Regions from separate parts of the Mycobacterium sp. 050134 genome, predicted to be linked through region 2. Evidence: riboswitches for the same ligand, from Rfam matches in the RefSeq annotation. Region 2 holds a riboswitch; the other holds the start of a gene.
What was found. A riboswitch is a leader RNA that binds a small molecule or an ion and turns the genes downstream of it on or off. The one in region 2 is predicted to bind magnesium.
Positions count from the first base shown of each region.

Region 1: linked by a shared signal. The riboswitch ahead of SKC42_RS16500 (PPE domain-containing protein) and the one ahead of SKC42_RS08855 (Rv1535 family protein) in region 2 are both predicted to bind magnesium.

Region 1 covers NZ_JAZGLV010000012.1:205,458-212,842, forward strand. Annotated here, with positions in the region: gene SKC42_RS16495 (PPE family protein) at 124-1,335, shown strand; M-box (ykoK) riboswitch at 1,476-1,647, shown strand; partial or broken gene SKC42_RS16500 (PPE domain-containing protein) at 2,043-2,337, shown strand; gene SKC42_RS16505 (PPE family protein) at 3,472-4,782, shown strand; gene SKC42_RS16510 (PPE family protein) at 4,853-6,256, shown strand; gene SKC42_RS16515 (DUF732 domain-containing protein) at 6,286-6,606, shown strand; gene SKC42_RS16520 (MgtC/SapB family protein) at 6,791-7,385, shown strand, end outside.
Region 2 covers NZ_JAZGLV010000006.1:35,732-51,521, reverse strand. Annotated here, with positions in the region: gene SKC42_RS08865 (class I SAM-dependent methyltransferase) at 1-588, shown strand, start outside; gene ileS (isoleucine--tRNA ligase) at 596-3,733, opposite strand; gene SKC42_RS08855 (Rv1535 family protein) at 4,060-4,290, opposite strand; M-box (ykoK) riboswitch at 4,563-4,732, opposite strand; gene SKC42_RS08850 (TetR/AcrR family transcriptional regulator) at 4,953-5,609, opposite strand; gene SKC42_RS08845 (NAD(P)H-dependent flavin oxidoreductase) at 5,606-6,730, opposite strand; gene SKC42_RS08840 (carboxymuconolactone decarboxylase family protein) at 6,831-7,403, opposite strand; gene pks2 (sulfolipid-1 biosynthesis phthioceranic/hydroxyphthioceranic acid synthase) at 8,281-14,565, shown strand; gene SKC42_RS08830 (condensation domain-containing protein) at 14,624-15,790, shown strand, end outside.

The DNA.
Region 1 (7,385 bases), on a different contig from region 2:
TTAGCACGCCTGGAGCCGCCGCTATTCACGGATCGCGTTCGAAATTTATTCGCAAACCCGCCCGGCTTTTCGGCGCGGAGCGAAGCCCCCGCCGCGGTTATCAACGGTTGACGGGGGCCGACAATGGATTTCGGAGCATTGCCGCCGGAAATCAATTCCGCGCGAATGTATTTTGGTCCCGGCTCGGCGCCGCTGCTGGCCGCCGCGGCCGCCTGGGACGGCTTGGCCGCCGAACTGCATTCGACGGCGGCGTCGTATCAAACCGTGATTTCGGGGCTGGTTGGCGAGGGCTGGCTGGGCCCCGCCTCGGCGACCATGGCCGCGGCGGTCTCGCCGTACGTGATGTGGATGACTCTCACCGGCGTGAAGGCGGAGCAAACCTCAGCCCAGGCGTCGTCCGCGGCCGCCGCATATGAGGCCGCGTTCGCCATGACGGTGCCTCCGCCGGCCGTCGCGGCCAATCGTGCTCAGCTTGCGGGGTTGGTGGCGACCAACTTCCTGGGCCAGAACACGCCGGCGATCGCCGCGACGGAGGCTCAGTACAGCGAGATGTGGGCGCAGGACGCTGCGGCGATGTACGGCTACGCCAACGCTTCAGCCCTGGCGGCCGACCTGAAGTCGTTCGTGCAGCCACCCCAGACGACGAATCCGACGGGGCAGGCCGATCAAGCCGCGGCCGTCACCCAGGCCACCGGAACCCCGGCCGCCTCGGGCGCCCAAGAGGCGCTGAGTCAGTTGGCGTCGGCGGTCCCGGCAGCGTTGCAACAACTCGCCACGCCGGCGGCCGGCGGCCCGACGAGTCTGTGGGACTTCCTGGACTCGAACTTCGTCAATGGATTCGTCTCCGCCGGCTACACGAGTCCCGCGATCCTGCAGCAGACCGTGACGGCATCGATGGCCGACATCAACGCGGTCGCCGTCGCCGCGGACCCGGCGGCCACCGCGTTGCCGCCCATGGGCGCCGGCTCCGGCAACGCGGGCTGGGCACCGCTGGGCACACCGGTCGTGCCGTACAGTTCGGCGATCGCACCCCTCGGCGCGGGAGCCATGCCGGACGTTCCGTTCGGCGGCGTTTCGGCCGGAATCAACCAGGCGGCGACGGTCGGGCGGTTGTCCGTGCCGCAAGCGTGGACGGTGGCCGCCCAGGTGGAAAATCATGCGGGCGCGGCGATTTCGGGCGGCGGCTGGACCAGCACCGCCCTGCCGGAGACCCCGGCGGGCGTACCCGGCATGCCGGGCATCCCCGCCGTAAGCAACGCGGGCCGGCACTTCGGCAACGGGCCGCGGTACGGATTCAACGTGACGGTGATGCCTCGCCCCCCGGCCGCCGGCTAGGGGGCCACCAAATCCCTGGTGCGGGCGAGGATTACGCGCGGAGTGTGGTGGCATCGCCGCACTCGGTAGCACCGTCGGATCGGCCGATCGTCGCCGTCGCGCTTGACGCATTGATGGGGTCGGTGCACGCATGGCCCTTGCGTGCACCTCGCTAGGTGAGGCGTCTGGATGGACACAGACCACTGACCTCGAATGTCGAAAGACGCCCAGGGCCAGGACAGCTCTTCCCGGCTTAAGGGTTGAGCCCAAGTGACTTCCGGTCGACACCGGATACGCCGAGTGGTGCCAAAACTCTGACGAGAGGGGTGCGGTGTTCGGGTATTTGTCCCGTGTGCCCCCTCCCACGCGTGCGCGTTACGGTATCCCCGCATGCCCTGGCCGTGAGGAGGTGAGCGCGAAATGAGTCACGACGGCAGTCCGTATCCCAGATCGACGACCATTTCGTTGAGATCCGGCCCGGGCTGCTCTCCCGCGGCCTGAATAGATTCTCCGCAAGGACTTATCGACACCTTTCGCGCTTCTTCGCGTGCGCGGGCAGCGGTGACCAGTCGCGCCCCGGGCGCGGGCCGCTCACCTGCCGCAAGGAGAACTCCGATGTCGTTTGCAGCCAATCGTTTCGCACCAGCGAGCCGGAATGTTCCCGTATCACTGGCGCCCGCAACGCAATTCACCGCGCCAGCGTCCGCCCTCCGGTCGAGGGGCCGGCCATGACCACGGCCCTCAACTTCGCGGCGCTGCCACCCGAAATCAATTCGGGCCGTTTGCATTCGGACGTTGGATCCGCCCCGATCGTGGCGGCCGCGGCGGCCTACAACGCGGCGTTCGCCGCGACCGTACCGCCGCCGACGATCGCGGCCAACCGCGCCCAGTTGATGGCGCTGATCGCCACAACGTCCTGGGGCAGAACACCCCGGCGATCGCCGCGACGGAGGCCCAGTACAGCCAGATGTGGCCCAGGACGCGGCCGCAATGTACGGATACGCGGCGTCCTCTGCGGCGGCACACCGATGGTGGCGCCGCCCGCCGCCGTGACGACGGGGCACCCGGTACGCCGATCGGGTCCATCGGCGGCCAACCGTACGGCCGCGCCATACCGCAGTACGGCTTCCGGCCCAGTTTCGTCACCCGCCCACCCGCCGCCGGCTAGGCCATCGCGCGGGCGGGATGAGTGTCTCTGAGGTCGGGCGGCTTGAACGCTCTCCGCAACATCTCGATCACCCAGCGACGCCCCGCCCGATCGCGCCTAAGGGCGCCTACCACCGCAAACGAGTCGTATTGCGCTCACAGTAAACGTCCAGCAGCTAACCAGTGCTACGGCAGCTATGGATGCGTACGCTAGGTGAAATTCATGGGAGCAGGGGATGACTTTTAACCATCAACTTGGCGATGCCGACGCCCGCTGCGCCACCGTGCGCGCTGGGGGCGGCGTCGCCGGATGGCCTATGGCGGTCGGGTCAGTGGTTTAGAGCAACCCAACCGCAGCGGCCGGCAGTAGCGGCACGTCGCTTCCAGGGGGGCGGCACGCAATCCGCCCTCGCCACGACACCATTGGCGCCGATGTTTTCGGCCAATTTTGACCGGGTGCGCATCGGTGCAATTTTACGCACGTCGAATGAGCCGATTTCTTTCTATATGTCGAAATAGGAGGTCGCCGGGAATGGGCGCACTGTCCAATTACTAGCGACGTTAAAGGCCTATTAACGAGAACCGGCAGAAGCGACGGCTCTCGCGTGAACTCACACGCAATTCAGTTATGTGACGAGCGTCTCGATGCTCGTCGACTTTGCGCCTGACTCTGGCCGTTGAACAGGACCTTCAGCTGATCCGAAAGTAACTAAGACGCACAATCCTCACACCCGATGCTGAGATCGTGACATTTAGTTTTTACTTTTTGATTACTGCAGAGGAATGTAATGCGAATACCGTTCGGCCACGATGGCCGCTACATTGGTCGATGCCCGCACGGAACGGGGATTGGGGCGGTCATCAGCATTTCGTCCAATAAGGAGGTCGAGGCGTTACCGCCACTCGGCGGAACCGTTTCGATGGATTTGATTAGACCTTTGGCGCCGATGCGGCAGGAGCGGTTGAGCCGCGCCTACCATGGCGGCCACTTGAGGGGAGTGGAGGATATCGATGTTTGATTTCGGGGCGCTTCCGCCGGAGATCAACTCGGGCCGGATGTATGTCGGCGCCGGATCGGGGCCGCTGTTGGCCGCCGCGGCCGCATGGGACGACCTAGCCTCGGAGCTGCAGTCGACGGCGGCTTCCTACGGAGCCACCATTCAGGGTCTCGCCGCCGGCCCGTGGACCGGTCCCTCCTCGATCGCGATGGCCTCGGCGGCCGCGCCATATGTGGCGTGGATGAACACCACCAGCACCCAGGCCGAACTGGCTGCCTCCCAGGCCAAGCTCGCTGCAGCGGCCTACGAGACCGCCTTCGCCGCGACGGTGCCGCCGCCGGTCATCGCCGCCAACCGCGCCCTCCTGATGGCCCTGGTCGCCACCAACTTCCTCGGGCAGAACACCCCCGCGATCGCGGCCACCGAAGCGCAGTACATGGAGATGTGGGCCCAGGACGCCGCCGCGATGTACGCCTACGCCACCTCATCGGCGGGGGCAACCCAGCTCCAGACGTTCGTCGAACCGCCCCAGACCACCAACAGTGCGGCGGCGCCGATGCAGGCGGCGGCCGCCAGTCAGGCCACCGCCACCCCGGCGGCGGACATCGGCACGGAGCTCTCCCAGTTCATCAACTCGCTACCGACCGCGCTGCAAAGCCTGGGGAGCGGGCTGCTGAACTCGCCCACCACGTCGGGAAATCTGTTGGCGGGACTCGACCTGCCGCAGCTGGTGAATCTGCCGCCGCTCCCCGCCGGGTTGCAGGCCGATCTGACGGCGTGGAACAACATTTTCAGCACTATCGCCTCGGGCCCCTATTCACTCCAGGGCCTCAGCTCCATCCCCGGCGGCCCGTTCCTGTCATTCGGGCAGGCATACGCGTGGGGCCAAAACGGGCAGAGCGCCGCCGCCTACCTCGCCGGGCCGAAGGCAATCTCGGGGGCCCTCGCACCGCTGACCCAGGGCGCCAGTGCGGTGAAGCCGATGCTCAGCTCGGCCGTCACACCGATTTCGGGCTCAATGGGCAAGTCGGCCCTGGTCGGCAGCATGTCCGTCCCGCAGGGCTGGACCGAGGCTGCGCCGACGATCAAGACGCTCGCCCAAGTGCTACCCGCCAACGCCGCCGCCTCCGCTACCTCATTCGCCGGCGAAGAGGGCGTCTTCAGCCAAATGGCCCTGTCGAGCCTGGCCGGTCGGGCGGTCGGCGCCGTCGCCTTCCAGCCCGCGGGCAGCGGCGCGGCCGCGATGGGCTCGCTCGGTGGCATCGTCGCCGAGGCCGACCCGGCCACCGCCACGATCATCGTGATCCCGGCACTTGAGGACTGAGCGCCGTGCCGACCCACATCCGCCCAACACCATCCACCCAGGCACGCGTCACCAGGCAAGGGGTACAGAAATGATCTACGCTGCGTTCCCCCCGGAGTTCAACTCCGCCAGGATGTACGACGGGCCGGGGTCCGCCTCGATGCGGGCCGCGGCGGCGGCCTGGGAGGCGCTGGCCGGCGAACTGCAATCCACGGTGTCCTCGTATTCGTCGGTGGTCGACGGCTTGACCACCGGGGTATGGACCGGGCCCTCCTCGCTCAACATGGCGGCCGCGGTGACGCCCTATCTCGCGTGGATGCAGGGCACCGCCGCGCAGGCCGCCGAGGCCGCCGCGCAGGCCACCGCGGCGGCCACCGCGTACGAGACGGCCTTCGCCGCCCACGTTCCGCCGACGGAGATCGCGGCCAACCGCACCCTGCTGGCCCAGTTGGTCGCGACCAACGTTTTCGGGCAGAACACCCCGGCGATCGCGGCGACGGAAATTCAGTACGCCGAGATGTGGGTGCAGGACGCGGTGGCCATGGACGACTACGCGGGCTCGTCGGCGGCCGCCGCCAACGTCACGCCGTTCCAGGAGGCGCCTCAGATCACCAACGCGGGTGGGTTGGCCAATCAGGCCGCCGCCGTGACCCAGGCGGCCGCGAGCCCGCTTGGCAACGTGGGGACGCTGCTCACCCAGGCCCTGAATCCGCTCGGCGTGGGGAACCCGATATTGGCCACGCTGTCGAACCTCAGCACCGATTACACCACCACCCTGAACGGGTTGCTGAACTCTCTGTTCGGGGCCGGCGCGTCGACCCTCTACACAAACCTGTACAACGCGGTGAAGGTGCCGTTGAGCTTCACCACCGGCTTCAACGACATCGGGCTGCTGATCAACTTCCCCGTCTCGCAGTTCCTCAAGTTCGCCCCGCCCATCGCCTACGGCGCTTTGCCGAAGGATGCGCTGGGCGCCGGGCTCGGGGCCGCCGGTTTCACCCGCGGCACGCTGTTCAATGCCGTCACGGGAAGCATGGGCAACGCCGGCACCCTGGTCGGCAAGCTCTCCGTCCCGCCGAGCTGGGCCGCGGCGACGCCGACCATCCGGACGGTCGCCGCGGCCCTGTCCGCCACCGGGCCGGAAGCGGTGCCCGCGGCGGCGCTCGGCCAGGGCGGTTTGCTCAGCTCGATGTCGGTGGCGGGAATGCTCGGCAGCGCCCTGGGCGCCGGGGCCCCGAACGCGTTCAGCCGGAACGGCGTCCGCGGCCGCGTCAAGCCGATGAAGGAACTCAAGGACGCGCACTCCCCGGAGAAGCTCAAGAAGATTGTCGCGCAGATCTCTGAGAAACCGGAGAGCGTGCAACACCACAACGTCGACCAAGAGGGCCTCGACGCTCTGCTCGAGCAGCTGGCGAAGAAGCCCGGCATCCACGCGGTGCACCTGAAGAAGGGCGACAAGCCCCAGGTCGTCCCCACGGACGCGCAAATAGGTTAGTGGACAAAGCAATTGGAGGATGGTCAGTTATGAGATTGCTTTTGGCATTGCTCGGAACGGCCGCCGCGATCGCGCTCGCGGCGCCGGCATACGCCGACCCCCCGCCGCCGGCCGGCGACGACGCGGGCTTCTTGGCGGCGTTGCACCAAGTAGGCATGACCTACGCCAGCCCCGACGCCGTCATAAACTCCGGCAAGGCGGTCTGCTCGTGCCTCAACAACGGAGAATCGGGTCTGGAGCTCGTGCATGACGTGAAGACCCACAACCCCGGAATGGACATGGAACAAGCGTCGAACTTCGCCATGATCGCCGCGAAGTTCTACTGTCCGCACCAGCTCTCGAAGGCATAACTGACGGCGCGACACCCGGCTTGCACTGCGCGCGGGTGTCGCGGACGTGGCCGAGAGTCGACCCGGCTAGCGCGGGAGCCACCTGCCGTTCACCCGGGAGTGGTTAGCTGCGCCGATCCAAGCCGCCCGCGCTTGTCCGGACCGACTGCTGGAAGCCGGCGGCGGGCGGAAAGGGGTGCGCTGCATGCAGACGTTGAGCGTCGCCGATTTCGCGATCCGGCTCGCCGTCGGGGTGGGTTGCGGCTCGCTGATCGGGTTCGAACGGCAGTGGCGGGCACGCAGGGCCGGCCTGCGGACCAACGCGCTGGTCGCCGGCGGTGCGACGCTGTTCGTCCTGTACGCGGCGGCGACCGAAGACAGCAGCCCCACCCGCGTCGCCTCCTATGTGGTGTCCGGCATCGGGTTCCTGGGCGGCGGGGTGATCCTGCGCGAGGGCGTCAACGTTCGCGGCCTCAACACCGCGGCCACCCTGTGGTGTTCGGCCGCGATCGGAGTGCTGGCCGCCTCCGGCCACCTCGTTTTCACACTGATCGGCACCGCCACCGTCATCGCCATCCACCTGTTCGGGCGCCCGCTCGGCCGGCTGATCGACCACGACAACAGCGGCGACGACGACGAGAGCCTGCGCCCCTACCTAGTTCAGGTGGTGTGCCGGCCGAAAACGGAGAAGTATGCCCGCGCCCAGATCGTGCAGCACCTCACCGGCAACGACATCACGCTCCGCGGCATCCATACCGGGAACGTGACCGACGACGAGATCACCCTGACCGCGCACCTGC
Region 2 (15,790 bases):
CGAATGGCGGACTTCGCCCGGAGCACCGGGATTGAGGTGGAGGTCGGCAAGTTCGAGGATTGGGACGCCAGGGGCCGCACCTTCGACGCCGTCGTCGCCGGGCAGGCCTGGCACTGGGTCGACCCCGTGCGGGGCGCCGAAAAGGCCGCGCGGGTGCTGCGCCCGCGCGGGCTGCTGGCGGTGTACTGGCACGTCTTCGACCCGCCGCGCGAGGTCGGCGACGCCTTCGACGAGGCCCTGCACCGGGTGGCGCCCGACGCGCCGCTGCAGCACCGGGCGTCCGACGGCAGCGAGGTGGGCAATCCCGCCTTCGACCTGCAGGAGGGCAATCTCCGGCGGGCCCTCGAGGGCGTCCGGGCGACCGGCGAGTTCGGCGAACCCGAGCAGTGGCGGTTCGAATGGGAGCGGCATTACAGCCGCAACGAATGGCTGGACCACCTGCCGACCATGGGCACGCTCACCCAGCTCGCCCCGGACCAGGTCGCGACCGTGCTGGAGCCCGTGGCGGCCGCGCTCGACTCGATCGGCGGCGGCTTCACCATGCACTACGTCACGCTGGCCGCCGCGGCGACCCGCAACGGGGGCTGACCGACCGTCACGCCTTGGCGATGCTCACCCGCACACCGTCGCCGATCTCGGCCCCGTCCGCCGGTTCCCCGAACTCGAAGCCGGTCGCGAGGATCTCCCCCGCGATCAGGTCGCGGTGGGTCTCCGCCCAGCCCAGGCGCTCGGCGGGCACCGCCATCACCACGGAGATCCGGTCGGACACGTCCAGCCCGGTCGACTTGCGCAGCTCCTGGAGCTCGCGGATGCGGTCCTTCGCCCAGCCCTCGGCCTCCAGCTCCGGGGTGACGGTGCCGTTGAGCACGACCAGGCCCGCGCCGTCGGCCAGCGCGGCGGTGGACTCGGGCTCGGCGGCCACCAGCCGTGAGCTGTACTCCTCGGGCTGCAGCACCGCCGGGCCCGCGGTCAGGGTGCCGTCGGCGTTGACGACGCCCTCGCCGGCCTTGACCGCCTTGATCGCGGCCTGCACGTCCTTGCCCAGGCGTGGCCCCGCCACGCGGGCGTTGACGGTCAACTCGAAACGGCCGTAGGCGTCGATGGCGTCGGTCAGCTCGACGGACTTGACATTCAGCTCGTCGGCGATCAGGTCCACGAACGGCTCCAGTCGCCGCGGATCATCGACCGCCACAGTCAATTTCGGCAGCGGCAGCCGGACGCGCAGCTTTTTGGCCTTGCGCAGCGACGACGCGGCCGAGCACACCTCGCGGACCTGGTCCATCGCGGCGACCAGGTCGGGGTCGGCGGGCACCACGCCGTTGTCCGGCCAGTCGGTGAGGTGAACCGAGCGCCCGCCGGTCAGGCCACGCCAGACGATCTCGGTGACCGACGGCAGCAGCGGGGCGGCCAGCCGTGCCGTCACCTCCAACACGGTGTGCAGCGTGTCGATGGCCTCGGGATCTTCTTCCCAGAAGCGCGAACGCGACCGGCGCACATACCAATTGGTCAGCGCCTCGGTGAACAGGCGCAGGTGTTCGCAGGCCCGGGAGATGTCACAGGCCTCCATCTCGTTGGTCAGGTCGTCGCGCAGGTCGGACAGCTTGGCCAGGATGTAGCGGTCCAGCACGTGCGTCGAATCGGTGCGCCAGGCGCCAGCTTTGGGCGCGTAGAGCGCCAGGAAGCTGTACGCGTTCCACAGTGGCAGCTGCACCTGCCGCACGCCCTCGCGGATGCCCTGCTCGGTGACGATGAGGTTGCCGCCGCGCAGGATCGGCGAGGCCATCAGGAACCAGCGCATGGCGTCGGAGCCGTCGCGGTCAAACACCTCGCTGACGTCGGGGTAGTTGCGCAGCGACTTGCTCATCTTCTGCCCGTCTGACCCGAGTACGATCCCATGTGCCACACAGGTTTTGAACGCCGGACGGTCGAACAAGGCGGTGGCAAGCACGTGCAGGGTGTAGAACCAGCCGCGGGTCTGGCCGATGTACTCGACGATGAAGTCCCCCGGGTAGTGGGTGTCGAACCACTGTTCGTTCTCGAACGGGTAGTGCACCTGGGCGTACGGCATCGAACCGGAGTCGAACCAGACGTCGAGCACGTCGGGGATGCGCCGCATCCTGCTGCGGCCGGTCGGGTCATCGGGGTTCGGACGGGTGAGCTCGTCGATATAGGGCCGGTGCAGATTGGTCGGACGCACGCCGAAGTCGCGCTCGAGTTCGGCCAGGCTGCCGTAAACGTCGATGCGCGGATAGGCGGGGTCGTCGGACTTCCACACCGGAATCGGCGTACCCCAGTAGCGATTTCGCGAGATCGACCAGTCGCGGGCGCCCTGCAGCCACTTGCCGAACTGGCCGTCCTTGACGTGGTCGGGATGCCACGTGATCTGTTGGTTGAGCTCGACCATGCGGTCGCGGAATTCCGTGACGGCAACAAACCATGACGAAACCGCCCGGTAGATCAGCGGGTTGCGGCAGCGCCAGCAGTGCGGGTAGGGGTGCTCGTATGTCTCGTGGCGCACCAGGACCGCGCCGTTGGCGTCGGCCGGGCCACCGCCGCTCTTCAGGTCGCGGATGATCTGTGCGTTGGCCGCGAAGACGTGCTGCCCCTGGTAATCCGGGACGGTGGCGTCGAAGCGGCCCCGCGCGTCAACCGGTGTCACCGGCACGATGCCGACCTTGTCGGTGGTCGCCATGTCGTCCTCGCCGTAGGCGGGCGCCATGTGGACGATGCCGGTGCCGTCCTCGGTGGTCACGAAATCGCCGGGCAGGACCTGGAAGGCGTTGGCGGTATCCGCGAAATACGGAAACGGCGGCAGGTACCGCGTGCCCAGCAGGTCCGTCCCGCGATAGGTGCCCAAAACCTCGGGCTCGTCCCCGAACTCGCGCGCGTAGGCGGCCAGCCGCGGCTCCGCCAGCACGAATCGACGATCGCCCACTCGGATCTCGACGTAGGTGACATCGGGGTTGACGGCCACCGCGAGGTTCGACGGCAGCGTCCACGGGGTGGTCGTCCACACCAGGAGGTGGGCGCCGTCCAGCTCACCGCCGACCACCTTAAACCCGACGGTCAGAGCGGGGTCCTGGCGGCTCTGATAGACGTCGTCGTCCATCCGCAGTTCGTGATTGGACAACGGGGTCTCGTCGCGCCAGCAATACGGCAGCACGCGGTAGCCCTCGTACGCCAGGCCCTTGTCCCACAGCTGCTTGAACGCCCAGATCACCGACTCCATGTAGGGCAGGTCGAGCGTCTTGTAGTCGTTGTCGAAGTCGACCCACCGCGCCTGGCGCGTCACATACGCCTGCCACTCGTCGGTGTAGCGCAACACCGAGGCCCGGCAGGCGTCGTTGAACGCCGCGATCCCCATCTCGTCGATCTGCGACTTGTCGGTGATGCCGAGTTGGCGCTCGACCTCGAGTTCGGCGGGCAGCCCGTGGGTGTCCCAGCCGAAGCGGCGGTCGACCTTGTAGCCGCGCATGGTGCGGTACCTCGGGACGATGTCCTTCACGTAGCCCGTGAGCAGGTGCCCGTAGTGCGGCAGCCCGTTGGCGAACGGGGGCCCGTCGTAGAACACGTATTCCGGGGCGCCGTCACGCCTGGCGATGCTGGCACGGAACGTGTCGTCGCGCGCCCAGTAGTCGAGCACCTCGAGCTCGAGCGCCGGAAAGTCCGGCGCCCCCCCGGCCAATTTCGGGTAGGCCCGAACGGAGTCCTCGCGGTCAGCGTTGTCGGTCACGATTGCGTCCTTTGCGCCCCAAAGCCTTTGGCCGGGGACGACGACGCGCGATGTGCGCGAGCGCCGCGGTACCACCCCGCTTGCCCCACTCGCGCGGGGCCGCTCGACTCGGGCTGTGACGGACCCACCCGTTCGGTTCTACTGAGCCGTGTCGGCCGTTCTTCCGAAGGCTCCCCGGTGATGGCCGGATCGACGCCGCTGGATCAATTCTAGTGAATGCCGCAAATCGGTGAACGATCGCTCCGAGGGGTCACCTGACCTCAGGCGGACCTGCGTTCGGGTGGCCCCTCGGAGCATCGATTGCTCGCTGCCCATCGAAGACCCGCTCAGGCCTGGACTTCGAGCACCCCGACCCGCCACAGCGCCGCGTACAGGTGGCGCAGCGGGATGCTCAGCAGGCGGGTCGCACCCTCCACCAGCGGGTCGCCGGGGGTGTTGTGGACGCGGCGGCTGCCCTTCTTGGGCGCCTGGGCGGGAAGCGTGTCGGAGTCGCGCACCACCGTCAGCACGGGGGCGGGCGCTACGGTGACCACTTCGTCGAACAGAACTGCGGTCATGATGACCTCCTAGACGGATTTCCGTTGGGGACTAACAGGACTGACGCGTCCCGTCCCTTGTCGGTTCCGATCCCGGACCGCTTGGCGCGCAAGCGGATCGACGACTCAGAGCAGATCGTCGTGCCGGAGACCGGATCGGGACGAGACGCAGCTCGGACTTCGGTCCGGACTATCGCTGGAACTCATGTGTCCCTCACCTCCTCACGGTCACGGCGCATGCGGTCATCCGCACACGTACACGCAGGAGAACGAAACCCGGCGAACGCCGGAGATCCGCACCCCTCTCGTCAGAGCTTTGGCACTACACGACGTGTCCGGTAACCCGGAAGCCACCTGGGCTCAACCCTTAAGCCGGGAGGAGCTGTCCTGACCCGGGGCGTCTTTCGACGTTCGGGGTCAGTGGCCTGTATTCGTGTAGACGCCTCACCTAACGAGGTGCATACCCGACCGATAATGCACGACGGCTCTGGTGAGGTCAAACTCCTCCGAGGCGTGTTCCACGATCTTTACCTGGTCGTAAGCATGCCCACAGGCGACGGCCAGCTTTGCGGCTCGCGGCCGCGCCAATCCACGCCCACGACACATAACCGCCTGCGACGACACGCCGACCAGACCCGCAATGGCTTATGACTCGCGGGGCCGCGGGCTTTCCCCCCCGGCCGTCAGGTGGCCAACTCGTCCGCCCGCGGGCGCAGGCCGTCGAGAACCAGCGCGACGACGAAGTCGGTGACCTGAGCGGCGGTGACGCCGTCGTCGGTACTCAGCCGCCGATGCGCCAGCTGCCCGACGAGCGCGGCCAGCGAGTACGCCGCCATCCTGGGCGGGGCGGCCACGACCTCGCCGCGCTCCTGAGCGGTGACGACGAAGGTTTCCAGATGGTCGATGAACCGCTCGTAAATCCCGCCCAGGTGCCGTTCGAATCGCTCCCCCAGCGCGTAGGGGTCGCGGAGCAGCAGCTTCGCGGTGGCCTTGTCGGCTTCGAAGTACTCCAGCGTCGCGAGCACGGACCGTTCCAGCAGGGTGCGCAGCGTGGCCTCGCTGCCATCGGTTCCCACGACTCCGCTCAGCGCGGAAGCGATGTGCTCGCGCAGGGCCGTCTCCTCCACCGCCATCAACGCGTGGAACAACTCGTCTTTCGACTGGAAGTACCAGTAGACCGAGCCGTAGGCCAGACCCGCCTGCTTGGCGATGTCGGCGATCGTGGTCTCGTGAAAACCCTTGCGTGCGAAGACCTCTTTGGCGGCCGCCATGATCTGGTCGCGCCGCTGCGACTTGTCCTCCTCGCTCACCGCGCGGCGTCGCCCGGCGCCGGCGGTCACCTCTCGACCAGGCTCTCGAGCTTCCCGATGGTGTCGATGAACTCCTCGACCATCTCGAGCACGACCGCGCGAGCGGGCCGGACGCGGTCGAGCGACCCCACCACCTGCCCGACGAAGTAGGTCGCCAGCTCGCGGGCCTTGGACCCCGGATGGCCGGCGGCCTGATTGATGCGCACCTGGGGCTCGTTCACCAGGGCGCTCTGCAGCGGCATGCCCAGCGGCGCCGGGCTGTCGGGCCGCTCCCACTCCTCGGTCCAGGCCGTCCGCAGCATCCGCGCCGGCTTGCCGGTCATCGACCGCGACCGCACGGTGTCGGACGAGCTGGCGGCCAGGAACTTCTCCTTCACCACCGGCGCCGTCTCGGCTTCTTCGGTGGTCAGCCACACCGACCCGCACCACACGCCCTCCGCCCCCAGCGCTAGGGCGGCGGTGACCTGGCGGCCGCGGGCGATCCCGCCGGCGGCCAGCACGGGAACGGGCGCGACGGCGTCGACCACCTCGGGAACCAGGACCATGGTCGACACCTCGCCGGTGTGGCCGCCGGCCTCGGTCCCCTGGGCGACAATCAGGTCCACGCCGGCCGCCGCGTGCCGCTGCGCGTGGCGCGTCGTCCCGGCCAGGGCCGCCACCAGCACGTCACGCTCGTGGGCGCGCTCGACGAGGTCGGCCGGGGGCGGGCCGAGCGCGCTGGCAATCAGCCGGATGTCGTGCGCGAAGGCCACCTCGAGCAGCGGCTCGTAGCCCTTGGGCGAGATGTTGAGCCCACCGGACGACGCGCGCCGTTCATCGGCAGGCGCCGCGACCCCGTAACGGTCCAGCAAGTCGTCGACAAAGGTGCGGTGCTCCTCGGGCAGGAGTTCACGCGCCTGCTTGCCGTCGATCCCGCCCCGTTCGGCGCCAACGTATTTGGGCGGCAACAGCAGGTCGACCCCGTAGGGCTTGCCACCCGTCTGCTCCTCGATCCAGGCTAGCTCGCTCTCGAGCCGCTTGGGGCTGTGGGCGACGGCGCCGAGGATTCCGAAACCGCCCGCGTTGGTGACGGCCGCGACCACGTCGCGGCAGTGACTGAAGGCACAGATCGGGAACTCGACGCCGAGCATTTCGGCGACTCGGGTACGCATTCGCACGACGCTAGGAGTTACTGACTGATAAGTCAATCAGCACCGCGGGCCGCCATCGTCACGTGCATCGCGACCGGTCACCGCCGGCCCGCCCACCGTGTCAGTCCACCTCCGGCGCGCGGCCGTCCGGCGGCCAGCTCGACACCCCCTCCTCCAGCGGAACCTGGAGGCTGCGCAACAGCGATGCCACCATGCGCCACGCCCCGATCGCGGTGACAAGTTCGACCAAAACCGTTGCGTCACCGCCTAGTTCGCGGTCACAGGCGGCCCAGCTGCGCTCGCTGACCAGGCCGTCGCGCACCACGTCATCGGTGGCGGCCAGCACCGCCCGCTCGGCCGCCCCGAATCCGGCGTGGGACGGCCAGTCGCGCACTGCGAGCAGGTCGTCGTGCGTCACACCCAACCGCGACGCGACGCGCCAGTGCTGCGTCCACTCGTAGTCGCATCCGGTGAGCCACCCGATCCGCATGATCGCCAGCTCCCGCAACCGGGGGTCGAGTGACCCGTGCCACAACATGGTGGCGAGCAGGTCGTTGATCGCACGCGCCAACGGCGGATGATTCAGCAGCACCTGGAAGATGCTGAGCTCGGCCATGTAGTCCGGCACAGCGGCTTCGTCGGCGGCGGCCTTGGCCTCGTCGAGCGGCAACGGCGGTACGCGCGGTGTTGTCATGCCCCGAGCATTCCGCGTGGCGCGTTCCCCGGGAAGCCGCAATCGTGGCGCAAGTCGGCCGGCGCCGGACGCCCGGCGAAACGGCATGGGCCGCAATGCGAAAGGACGCCGCCGAATCCGCCGTGGGAAGCCGCGACCCGAATGAGATTGGCGGCGAGGCGCTTAGCCCCGCCCGGCCGCACCGTCAAGGCCGGCGGACGCCTCCCGGGCGCCGACGGCATGCCGCTTAACTTGCGATCCTAGAGATTTCATCGATTCCCACACGGGGATTCGCACAAAGCTCTAGCATGACCTCATTCGGCATCTCCGACGCAGCGTTTGCACGCGTGTGTAATTACCGCTGCCTAACCCCTTTCGGGCGCTTCCGGGGTGACAGTTAGCAAACCTAGACACTCGCGCGCTGCCACGTCGTTTCATGACGAACGGGGGTGTTTTGCGTCACACAGCCGGGCCATGGATATCCCCGCCGGTACTTTCCGTGGAGCAAAATCCAATGGGGCACCCCGGCGACGCGGACAGCCTTGGGGCGCAACGGCTCTAAGCTGCGACTATAACGCAAATGTAACGCAGGCGTAGCGGTTGAGACGCGGCCATCAAGCAACCGAATTTGGCCCCTGATCTGCCCACCGGCGGTTGGAGGCCTGTTAAATTTTTGTACGTCCGCCCGATTTTTCCACGCGTGCCGAGCTAAGCCGCTACGCTGCTGATCGCGCCAGCTTCTTACGGTTCGGTTCCGTGGGGGGGTCGGTGGGTTTCCCTGCGACGTCGCGGGACTTCGCAGGTGTGACAAAAAAACTCGGCGATATTTTCGGAAGCCCTGATAAGAGCTGGCCGCAGTGATAGGAACTTGGGGATAGGCAAGGAGAGGTGAAGGAAAGTGGATAGGGCAGGAGTGACTCCGGTAGCTGTCATCGGGATGGCATGCCGGCTGCCGGGGGGCATCAACTCCCCTGACCTCTTTTGGGAAGCGTTGTTGCGCGGGGATGACTTTGTCAAGGAAATCCCCGCAGATCGCTGGGACGTCGATTACTACTACGACCCGGAACCGGGCGTTCCCGGTCGATCGGTATGTAAGTGGGGCGCGTTCCTCGACGCCGTCGGCGACTTCGACCCCGAGTTCTTCGGCATCACCGAAAAAGAAGCCACCGCGATGGATCCGCAGCACCGGCTGCTCATGGAGACCGCGTGGGAGGCCATGGAGCACGCCGGCCTCACCAAGGACACCATCGCCGACGCCACCGGCGTGTTCGTCGGATTGAACTACGGCGACTACCAATTCGTGCATGCAGCGACCGATGCGTTCGACGGGCCCTACGGAAACCCCGGAACGATCTCCTGCATGGCATCCGGGCGCGTGGCCTACGCGCTCGGAGTGCACGGTCCCGCCTCCACGGTGGACACCGCGTGCTCGTCGGGCCTCTACGCCATCCACCAGGCCTGCCGCAGCCTCAACGACGGCGAGAGCGAGCTCGCGTTCGCGGGCGGCGTCAACGTCATGATGGAGCCGCGCAGGTCCGTCTCCGCGTCCGCGGGCGGCATGCTGTCGGGCACCGGGCACTGCCACGCGTTCGACGTTAAGGCCGACGGGTTCGTGTCCGGCGAGGGTTGCGTCATGCTGCTGCTCAAGCGCCTGCCGGACGCTCAGCGCGACGGCGACCGCATCCTGGGCGTCATCCGCTCGACGGCGGCCAACCAGGACGGCCACACCCCGAACATCGCCATGCCGTCGGGCGAGGCGCAGGCCGCGGTGTACCGCGCCGCACTGGCCGCGGCCGGCGTCGACGCCGGCACCGTCGGCTTGGTGGAGGCGCACGGCACCGGCACCCCGGTCGGCGACCCCATCGAGTACGCAAGCACCGCCGCGGTATACGGCAAGGGAAGCCCCTGCGTCCTGGGCGCCTCCAAGACCAACTTCGGTCACACCCAGGCCGCCGCCGGCGCGCTCGGCCTGATGAAGGCCGTCCTGTCCGTCCAGCACGGTGTGGTGCCCAAAAACCTGCACTTCGAGGCCCTGCCCGACGAGATGGCCCGGGTCGAGACCGGACTGTTCGTGCCGCAGGAGACCACGCAGTGGCCGCTGGAGGGCACCCAACCCCGGCGGGCGGCCGTGTCGGCGTACGGCATCTCCGGCACCAACGTACACGCCATCGTCGAGCAAGCTCCCGAGCCGCTCGTCCGCAACGGCGCGGCTATCCGCCCGAGCAGCGACGCGATGCTCTTCCCGCTCTCGTCCTCGTCGGCCGAGGGGTTGCAGGAGACCGCCGCGAAGCTTGCGGACTGGGTCGAGGCGCACGCGCGGACCGTGGCGACGCCCGACCTGGCCTACACCCTCGCCCGCAAGCGTGGGCACCGGTCGGTGCGCACGGCCGTGCTCGCCCGCGACAACGCCGAGCTGCTGACGGCGCTGCGCGAGGTCGCCAACGGCGACGCCATCTACTCCGAGGTCGTCGGCCAGGAGGAGCGCGGCCCCGTCTGGGTGTTCTCCGGACAGGGCTCGCAGTGGGCCGCGATGGGCGCGGACCTCCTGGCGAAGGAGCCCACCTTCGCCGCGACCATCGCCGAGATCGAGCCGCTGATCGCCGCCGAGTCCGGCTTCTCGGTGACCGAGGCGCTTACCGCGCCGCAGAAAGTCACCGGCATCGACCGCGTGCAGCCGACCATCTTCGCCATGCAGGTCGCCCTGGCCGCCACGATGAAGACCTACGGCGTACAGCCGGGCGCGGTCATCGGCCACTCGATGGGTGAGTCCGCCGCCGCCGTCGTCGCGGGGGCGCTCTCGCTCGAGGACGGCGTGCGGGTCATCTGCCGCCGGTCGCGGCTGATGACGAAGATCGCCGGCTCCGGCGCGATGGCGTCGGTGGAACTGCCGGCGCAGCAGGTGCTCTCGGAGCTGATGGCGCGCGGCGTCAACGACGCCGTGGTGGCGGTGGTCGCGTCCCCGCAGTCCACCGTGATCGGCGGCGCGACCGACACGGTCCGCGAGCTGGTGGCGGCCTGGGAGGCGCGCGAGGTGATGGCCCGTGAGGTGGCCGTCGACGTGGCGTCGCATTCGCCGCAGGTCGACCCGATCCTCGACGAGCTCTACGACGTGCTGGCCGAGATCGAGCCGCTGACCCCCGAGGTGCCGTACTACTCGGCCACGTCGTTCGACCCCCGCGAGGAGCCGTACTGCGACGCCAACTACTGGGTCGACAACCTGCGGCACACGGTTCGGTTCTCCGCGGCGGTGCAGGCCGCGCTGGAGGACGGCTTCCGGGTGTTCGGCGAGCTGTCTCCGCACCCGCTGCTGACCCACGCGGTCGACCAGACCGCCCGCAGCCTGGACATGACCGTTGCGGCCCTGGCGGCCATGCGGCGCGAGCAGCCGCTGCCCAACGGCCTGCGTTCCCTGGTCGGTGACCTCTTCTCGACGGGCGCCTCGGTCGACTTCTCGGTGCTCTACCCCAACGGGCACCTGGTCGACGCCCCCCTGCCGGCCTGGACGCACCGGACGCTGCTGCTGAGCCGCGAGGGCCACAGCTCCCGCGCGCTGCGGTCCAGCGTCGCGGTGCACCCGCTGATGGGTCAGCACGTGCGCCTTCCGGAGGAACCGGAACGTCACGTCTGGCAGGCCGACATCGGGACCGCGACGCTGCCGTGGCTGGGCGACCACCAGGTCCACGGCACCGCCACCCTCCCCGGCGCCGCCTACTGCGAGATGGCGCTGGCCGCGGCCCGCACCGTCTTCGGCGAGGCGTCCGCGGTCCGCGACGTCCGCTTCGAGCAGATGCTGATGCTCGACGAGGAGACCCAGATCAGCCTCACCGCCACCGCCGAGGTGCCGGGCGCGCTGAACTTCGTGGTCGAGACCAACGAGGACGGCGTGCAGGCACGCCGGGCCTCGGCGGTGCTGCAGTCCGTCGTGGACGAGGAGTTCCCCGCCGCACAGGACATCGAGTCGCTGCTCGCGGCACACCCGAGCCGCCTGGAGGGCAACGACCTCCGCGACGCCATGGACCTGGCCGGCATTCAGTACGGCCCCGCCTTCACGGGCCTGGCCGCCGCGCTCACCGCCGAGGGCACCGGAACTACGGTGCTGGCCGAGATCGGCCTGCCCAGCGTGATCCGCACGCAGCAGACGAGCTACGGCGTGCATCCCGCGCTGCTGGACGCGTGCTTCCAGTCGGTGGCCGCTCACCCCAGTGTGGCGAGTGCCAGCCTGGGCGGCCTGCTGCTCCCCCTGGGCGTCCGCGAGCTGCGGACCCACGGTCCGGTGCATGCGGCGCGCTACTGCTACTCGCGGGTGACCGCGGCGACCGGTGGCGGGATCGAGGCCGACCTCGACGTCCTCGACAAGCACGGCGCCGTGCTGCTGGCCGTCCGCGGCCTGCAGATGGGCACCGGCGTTTCGCCGAGCGGCGAGCGCGCCAGGGTGATGAACGAGCGGCTGCTGACCGTCGAATGGCAGCAGCGGCAACTGCCCGAGGTGGCGACCACCGAGCCCGGCTCGTGGCTGCTGATTAGCACCGCGGACTCAGCGGACCTGGTGGCGGCGGCATACACCGACGCGCTGAAGGTGCACGACGCGGAGTGCGCGACGGTGTCGTGGCCGCAGGATGCCGACCACGCGGCGACGGCCGGCCGGCTGCGCGACCAGATCGCCCGCGGCGGGTTCACCGGCGTGGTGCTGCTGACCTCGCCGAAAAACGGCAACCTCGACGAGGACTCCCCGGTCCGGGCCGGTGAGTACGTTCGCCACCTGGTGCGTATCGCGCGGGAACTGCCGGAGATCCAGGGCGAGGCGCCGCGGCTGGTCGTCATCACCCGGAACGCCCAGACGGTGTTGCCGGAGGACGTCCCCAACCTCGACCAGGGCGGCCTGCGTGGCCTGCTGCGGGTGATTGGTGCCGAGCACCCGCACCTGCACACCACCCACATCGACGTCGACGAGCAGACCGGTGCCGAGCAGGTGATTCGCCAGCTGATCCTGGTCGGCCCGGACGAGGACGAGACCGCCTGGCGCAACGACGAGTGGTACACGGCGCGCCTGTGCCCCTCCCCCCTGCGTCCCGAGGAGCGGCAGACCACCATCGCCGCCCACGAGAACGACGGCATGCGGATGCAGATCCGGATGCCCGGTGACCTGCAGACGATGGAGTTCGCGGCGTTCGACCGGGTCCCCCCGGGCCCGGGCGAGATCGAGGTCGCCGTGACGGCGTCGAGCATCAACTTCGCCGACGTCCTCAACGCCTTCGGCCGCTACCAGAGCCTGGACGGGATCCTGCCGAAGCTGGGCACCGACTTCGCGGGCGTGGTGTCGGCCGTCGGGCCGGATGTCACCAACCACAAGGTCGGCGACCACGTCGGCGGCATGTCGCCCCACGGCTGCTGGGCCACGTTCGTCACCTGTGACGCGCGGCTGGCCACGAAGCTGCCGGAGGGGCTCACCGACGCGCAGGCCGCGGCGGTCACCACCGCGCACGCCACCGCCTGGTACGGGCTGAACGACCTGGCCCGCATCAAGGCCGGCGACAAGGTCCTGATCCACTCCGGAACGGGTGGCGTCGGGCAGGCGGCAATCGCGATCGCCCGCGCCGCGGGTGCGGAAATCTTCGCCACGGCCGGGAGCGAGGGACGCCGACAGCTGTTGCGGGACATGGGCATCGAGCACGTGTACGACTCGCGCAGCGTCGAGTTCGCCGACCAGATCCGCCGGGACACCGACGGCTACGGCGTTGACATCGTGCTGAACTCGGTGACGGGTGCCGCGCAGCTGGCCGGGCTGAAACTGCTCGCGTTGGGTGGGCGGTTCGTCGAGATCGGCAAGCGCGACATCTACGGGGACACCAAGCTCGGCCTCTTCCCCTTCCGTCGCAACCTCGCGTTCTGGGGTGTCGACCTCGGGTTGATGTCGGTCAGCCACCCGGCGGAGACCAGCGAAATCCTGAGCACGGTCTACCGGCTGACGGCGGAGGGCAAGCTGCCGATGCCGGAGAGCACCCACTACCCGCTGGCCGAGGCCGCCACGGCGATCCGGGTGATGAGCGCGGCCGAGCACACCGGCAAGCTCATCCTCGACATCCCGCAGGCCGGACGCAGCAGCGTGGTCCTGCCGCCCGAGCAGGCCCCGGTGTTCCGTCGTGACGGCTCGTACATCATCACCGGTGGTCTGGGCGGCCTGGGCTTGTTCCTGGCCGAGAAGATGGCCGCCGCGGGTGCGGGACGGATCGTGCTGACCTCGCGGTCGGAGCCCACGCAGAAGGCGCTTGAAACGATCGAGCTCGTCCGAGCGATAGGTTCTGACGTGATTGTCGAGTGCGGGGACATCGCCCAGGCCGACGTCGCGCAGCGACTGGTCGCCACGGCGACCGCAACCGGGCTGCCGTTGCGCGGCGTGCTGCACGCGGCCGCGGTGGTCGAGGACGCGACCCTGACCAACATCACCGACGAGTTGGTCGACCGCGACTGGGCGCCGAAGGTGTACGGCGCGTGGAACCTGCACGAGGCCACCGCTGGCCAGTCTCAGAAAGCGGACCTGGACTGGTTCTGCTCGTTCTCCTCGGCGGCCGCCCTGCTGGGTTCGCCCGGGCAGGGTGCCTACGCCGCGGCGAACAGCTGGCTGGACGCCTTCACCCACTGGCGGCGGGCCCAGGGCCTGCCGGCCACGGCGATCGCCTGGGGCGCCTGGGGTGAGATCGGCCGGGGTGCGGGCTTCGCCGAGGGCACCGGCGCGGCGATCACCCCCGACGAGGGCGCATACGCGTTCGAGTCGCTGCTGCGCCACGACCGGGCTTACACGGGCTACACCCCGCTCATTGGGACGCCGTGGATCTCGTCCTTCGCGGAACGCAGCAAGTTCCTCGAAATGTTCAAGTCCGCAGGCGAGAAGCGGTCGGGTTCCGGCAAGCTCCGCGCCGAACTGGCGGAGCTGCCGCTCGACGAGTGGCCGAGCCGCCTGCGGCGTCTGCTCGCCGAGCAGATCGGTCTGATCCTGCGCCGCAACATCGATCCCGACCATCCGTTGTCGGAATACGGTCTCGACTCGCTGGGTAACCTCGAACTACGCACACACATCGAGTCCCAGACGGGGGTCCGCATCACCTCGGCCGATATCACCACGGTCCGGGGGTTGGCAGACCACCTGTTCGAGAAGCTGGCACCAAAAGAGGGCGCACCTGCGTGACGAATTTCGTGACGGCAACGTGGCCTGAACTGCAGCGGCTGGAAACTAGGGAGGAAACGTGTTCATAGGCGGAGGTTCCGAGCACGACAGCCTGCGGGTTGGTAACGCTTACGACTGGGATCCGGGGGCGGGTTCGATCGTGACGTGGCAGCCGACGCCCGGTTGTGTCGCGAAAGCCAAGCAGGCGCCGGTGAGTTCGGTTCCGCCGAGCTCGATGCAGGCGGGCCACCTTCGGGGGTACGTCGAGTTCCGCGACAAGGGACTGGACTACTCGCGAGCCGTCATGGGTTCGTGGAACGTGCCGGGCAAGTGCGACATTCGCGCGATGACCTACGTCATCAACGCCCACCTGCGGCGCCACGCGACGTACCACAGCTGGTTCGAGTTCGAGGGCGAGAACATCGTCCGCCACACGATGACGAACCCTCGCGACATCCAGTTCGTCGCGAAGCAGTACGGCGTGATGACCCAGCAGGAGTGGCAGGACCACGTCCTCGGGACGCCCGACCCGCTGCAGTGGGATTGCTTCCGGTTCGGCATCATTCAGTACGCCGACTGCTTCTCGCTGTACGCGGTCGTCGACCACCTGCACTGCGACCCGATGCTGATCGCGGGGCTCTACGTCGAAATCCTGATGAACTACACCTCGATCCTCGAGGGCAAGGCTCCCGTCTCGCTGCCCCCGGCGGCCAGCTACGACGAGTTCTGCCTGCGCGAGCAGCAGACGGTAGCGTCCATGACCCTGGACTCGCCGGAGGTTCGCACGTGGGTCGAGTTCGCGGAGGCCAACGGCGGCACCCTGCCCGATTTCCCACTGCCGCTTGGGGATCAGTCCATCCCGTGCGGCGGTGACGTCCACGTCGAGCAGCTGCTCGGCCCGGACCAGACCGCTCAGTTCGAGGCGCTGTGCCAGCGGGCCGGCGCCCGGTTCAGCGGTGGCCTGTTCGCCTGCTCGGCACTGGCCAACTACGAATTGTCCGGCGCGGAAACGTATTACGGCCTCACGCCGACCGACAAGCGCAAGAGCCCGGCGGACTTCATGACGGTGGGTTGGTTCACTGGCGTGGTGCCGTTCACGGTTCCCGTCGACCCCAACTCCTTCGAGGAGACGGCGCGCGCCGCGCAGGCCTCCTTCGACGCGAACATGCACTGCGCCAACGTGCCCTTCGACCGCGTGCTAGAGCTGGCACCCTGGCTGAAGAAGTACGGTCCGCAGTTCACCATG